DNA from 2 places in the Streptomyces sp. NPDC052396 genome. Region 2 is predicted to be linked to the other one. Evidence: predicted binding sites of a transcription regulator. Region 2 holds the regulator's gene; the other holds the start of a gene.
What was found. The regulator HrcA, encoded in region 2, represses chaperone genes, less so after heat shock. The targets are predictions, from matches to a motif close to TTNGCACTCNGNNNNNCNGAGTGCNAA.

Region 1 (2,399 bases), on a different contig from region 2:
GGTGGCGGCACCGGCCTTGATGACGGCCACGCCGCCGGCCAGCTTCGCCAGACGCTCCTGGAGCTTCTCGCGGTCGTAGTCCGAGTCGCTGTTCTCGATCTCGGCGCGGATCTGGTTGACGCGGCCCTGGACCTGGTCGCTGTCACCGGCACCGTCGACGATGGTGGTCTCGTCCTTGGTGATGACGACCTTGCGGGCGCGGCCGAGCAGGTCGAGACCGGCGTTCTCCAGCTTGAGGCCGACCTCCTCGGAGATGACCGTGCCGCCGGTGAGGATGGCAATGTCACCCAGCATGGCCTTGCGGCGGTCGCCGAAGCCCGGGGCCTTGACGGCGACGGACTTGAAGGTGCCGCGGATCTTGTTGACCACCAGGGTCGACAGGGCCTCGCCCTCGACGTCCTCGGCGATGATCAGCAGCGGCTTGCCGGACTGCATGACCTTCTCCAGCAGCGGGAGCAGGTCCTTCACCGAGGAGATCTTGGAGTTGACGATCAGGATGTACGGGTCCTCGAGAGAGGCCTCCATACGCTCCATGTCGGTGGCGAAGTACGCCGAGATGTAGCCCTTGTCGAAGCGCATACCCTCGGTGAGCTCCAGCTCCAGACCGAAGGTCTGGGACTCCTCGACGGTGATGACGCCTTCCTTGCCGACCTTGTCCATGGCCTCGGCGATCAGCTCGCCGATCTGGGTGTCGGCGGCGGAGATGGAGGCGGTGGAGGCGATCTGCTCCTTGGTCTCGACCTCCTTGGCCTGGTCGAGCAGGGCGCCGGAGACAGCCTCGACGGCCTTCTCGATGCCGCGCTTCAGGGCCATCGGGTTGGCGCCGGCGGCCACGTTGCGCAGGCCCTCGCGGACCAGTGCCTGGGCGAGGACGGTCGCGGTCGTCGTGCCGTCACCGGCGACGTCGTCCGTCTTCTTCGCGACCTCCTTGACCAGCTCGGCGCCGATCTTCTCGTACGGGTCCTCGAGCTCGATCTCCTTGGCGATGGAAACACCATCGTTGGTGATCGTGGGGGCGCCCCACTTCTTCTCGAGGACGACGTTCCGGCCCTTGGGGCCGAGGGTGACCTTGACGGCGTCGGCGAGCTGGTTCATCCCGCGCTCGAGACCGCGCCGTGCCTCCTCGTCGAACGCGATGATCTTGGCCATGTGAAGTGGTCCTCCCAGGACTGGGGTGGAGTGCTCCGGACCGCTCTGGCGCCCGCGACGGACGGCCCGCGGGCCCGGCGGTTCCTTGCCCCGCCTGACGCGCCGACCTCACCGACGGTCCAAATCTGTCACTCTCACTTGGAGAGTGCTAAGCCCAATCATTAGCACTCGGGGTAGGTGAGTGCAAGCCACTCGGGGATATCTCCGGGGCGCCGTCCGGGGTGCGCGCGGGTACACGAAGGGCCCGCACCCCATGGGTGCGGGCCCTCGCTCGAGCCTGATGACCGGGTGGTCGATGCGCCGCGGTCAGGCGGTCACCTTCACCATGTCCGCCTGAGGCCCCTTCTGGCCCTGCGAGATCTCGAACTCGACCCGCTGCCCCTCCTCGAGGGTGCGGTAGCCGTCCATCTGAATCGCGCTGTAGTGGACGAAAACATCCGCACCACCGTCGACCGCGATGAAGCCGTAGCCCTTCTCCGCGTTGAACCACTTGACGGTGCCCTGAGCCATGCCTAACTCCCCTATTACTGGCCCTTGCACAGGACCGCACTTCGCGGACCCGGGTCAGACCTCACCCCCGAGAGGTTGGGGGTGTGCGCCGGAACGCGTCGACCGCGGCTGAATGTATCTGTACGGATGCCGTCCGCAACAGGTCAGACGGACGAGAAATCCCATGGCAACCCAAGGCTAATAACCGGCCAACTCGGGGTGAGCCAGGGCAAGTCGGGCCGGGCATACCCGGCCAACCCGACAAATCGCTCGCGTATTTCTCGCGCAACTTGACGAGTTCTCATATGCGTTCGGCACTGACACCGATGGGGGAACGCCCCAACTGTATCGCGCTTCAACAGCCGGAATCGCCCCGTCCGTTTAACGGGCGGGGCGATTCCGGTATCCGTGCAGGAAGGTTGCGAAACTTGTCGGCTGTTCCTCAGCCGCGGGCCCGGCTGTTCCTCAGCCGCCGGCCACCGCCGGGATGATGGAGACACCCGCGCCGTCCGGGATCACCGCCCCCAGGCCGCCCTCGAAGCGGACGTCGTCGTCATTGACGTAGACATTGACGAAGCGCCGCAACGTGCCGCTGTCGTCCAGGACTCGGGCCGCGATGCCGGGGTGGTTGCGCTCCAGGTCGTCGATCACCTCGGCCAGGGTGGCGCCCTGCGCCGGCACCTCGGCCTGCCCGCCGGTGTAGGTGCGCAGGATGGTGGGAATGCGGACGGTCACGCTCATGGGGTTCTCACCTTCGGTGG
Region 2 (2,399 bases):
GTGCAGGTCGTCGCCGCGGCGCTGGAAGACCGGGTGCTTCGTCTCGTGGATCTCCACATAGAGGTCGCCGGCCGGGCCACCGCCGGGGCCGACCTCGCCCTCGCCGGCCAGCTGGATGCGGTTGCCGTTGTCCACACCGGCCGGGATCTTCACGGTCAGGGTGCGGCGGGAGCGCACCCGGCCGTCGCCCGCGCACTCCGGGCAGGGGGTGGGGACCACGGTGCCGAAGCCCTGGCACTGGGGGCAGGGCCGGGAGGTCATGACCTGGCCCAGGAAGGAGCGGGTGACCTGGGAGACCTCGCCACGGCCCCGGCACATGTCACAGGTCTGCGCGGAGGTGCCGGGGGCGGCACCCTCACCGCTGCACGTGGTGCAGACCACGGCGGTGTCGACCTGGATCTCCTTGGTGGTGCCGAAGGCGGCCTCGTCCAGGGTGACCTCGATCCGGATCATGGCGTCCTGGCCGCGGCGGGTGCGCGAGCGGGGCCCGCGCTGGGCCGCCTGGCCGAAGAAGGCATCCATGATGTCGGAGAAGTTGCCGAAGCCCGCGCCGCCGAAGCCGGCTCCCGCACCGCCGCCGGAGGCGGACAGCGGGTCGCCGCCGAGGTCGTAGACCTGCTTCTTCTGCGGGTCGGAGAGCACCTCGTAGGCGGCGTTGATCTCCTTGAACCGCTCCTGCGTCTTGGGGTCCGGGTTCACATCCGGGTGCAGCTCGCGCGCGAGACGGCGGAAGGCCTTCTTGATCTCGTCCTGCGAGGCATCACGCCGTACGCCCAGGACCGCGTAGTAGTCCGTGGCCACTTACGACTCCGCCAGGATCTGTCCGACGTAACGTGCCACTGCGCGTACCGCTCCCATCGTTCCGGGGTAATCCATGCGGGTCGGTCCGACCACGCCGAGTTTGGCGACGGCCTCGCCGCCCGAACCGTAGCCGACCGCGACGACCGATGTGGAGTTCAGCCCCTCGTGGTCGTTCTCATGACCGATGCGCACCGTCATCCGGGAGTCGGTGGCCTCGCCGAGCAGCTTCAACAGCACCACCTGCTCCTCCAGCGCCTCCAGCACCGGCCGGATGGTCAGTGAGAAGTCATGGCCGAAGCGGGTGAGATTGGCGGTGCCGCCGATGACCAGCCGCTCCTCGGTCTCCTCCACCAGCGTCTCCAGGAGCGTGGACAGGACCGTAGAAACGGTTCCGCGATCATCCGGCTCAAAGGACTCGGGGAGGTCCTGCACCAGGAGCGGCACCTCGGTGAAGCGCCGGCCCACCACCCGGCTGTTGAGCCGGGCACGCAGGTCCGCCAGGGTGGTCTCGCCGACCGGGGCCGGACAGTCGACCATGCGCTGCTCGACCCGGCCGGTGTCGGTGATCAGCACCAGCATCACCCGGGCCGGGGCCAGCGCGAGCAGTTCCACATGGCGGACGGTGGAGCGGGTCAGCGACGGATACTGCACCACCGCGACCTGCCGGGTCAGCTGCGCCAGCAGCCGCACCGTACGTCCCACCACGTCGTCGAGGTCGACCGCGCCGTCCAGGAAGCTCTGGATGGCCCGGCGCTCGGCGCCGGTCAGCGGCTTGACGCCGGCCAGCTTGTCGACGAACAGCCGGTAGCCCTTGTCGGTGGGGATGCGGCCCGCGCTGGTGTGCGGCTGAGCGATAAAGCCCTCGTCCTCCAGGGCGGCCATGTCATTGCGCACCGTGGCCGGGGAGACCCCCAGCCGGTGCCGCTCGGTCAGCGCCTTGGAGCCAACCGGCTCCTCGGTGCCCACATAGTCCTGGACGATGGCGCGCAGTACCTCGAGCCTGCGTTCGCTCAGCATCTCGCGCACCTCCAGTCCAGCGACCTGCAGCCGTCTTACGGGTCTTGCCGGGGCTCCTTGCCTTGGCACTCAATGGTCACGAGTGCCAGAACCCTTCCGCAAGTGTACGGCCGGGCACCACGGCCACGGCAAGGGCCGCCCATTGTGACGTGGGCTCCGGGCGGGCAACCGTACCGCGACACCACTAGGTTCCTGCCATGGAAACCAGTGGGGAAGAACCCCAGGAGCAGCGCGCGGGGGCGCGCTGGGAGCAGCTGGCGCCAGGCGTCGTGCGCCGCAGGATGCCTGGCTGGGACGCCACCGTCGGGGCCATCGCGGGTGAGGCCGGGGTGCTGGTGGTGGACACCGGGTCCACCCTGCGCGAGGGGGCGGAGATCCGCGAAGAGGTGACGGCGCTGTTCGCGCTGCCCGTGACGCATATCGCACTCACCCACTCGCATTTCGATCACGTCCTGGGCACGGCGGCCTTTCCCGGGGCGCAGGTGTATGGGGCGGTGGGGCTGGCCGAGTTGCTGCGGCACTCGCCCGGCGAGCTGCGGGAGGACGCCACGCGTCATGGAGTGCCCGCCGGTGAGGCGGCC

Region 1: a site for HrcA is predicted at 1,311-1,337, ahead of groL (chaperonin GroEL). Genes of this name have one in related genera too.

The regions. Positions count from the first base shown of each region.
Region 1 is NZ_JBIUAW010000006.1:138,085-140,483, reverse strand. Features, by position in the region: gene groL (chaperonin GroEL) at 1-1,149, opposite strand, end outside; gene ACIHFE_RS17220 (cold-shock protein) at 1,456-1,659, opposite strand; gene ACIHFE_RS17215 (MoaD/ThiS family protein) at 2,104-2,379, opposite strand.
Region 2 is NZ_JBIUAW010000001.1:338,993-341,391, reverse strand. Features, by position in the region: gene dnaJ (molecular chaperone DnaJ) at 1-801, opposite strand, end outside; gene hrcA (heat-inducible transcriptional repressor HrcA) at 802-1,818, opposite strand; gene ACIHFE_RS01585 (MBL fold metallo-hydrolase) at 2,016-2,399, shown strand, end outside.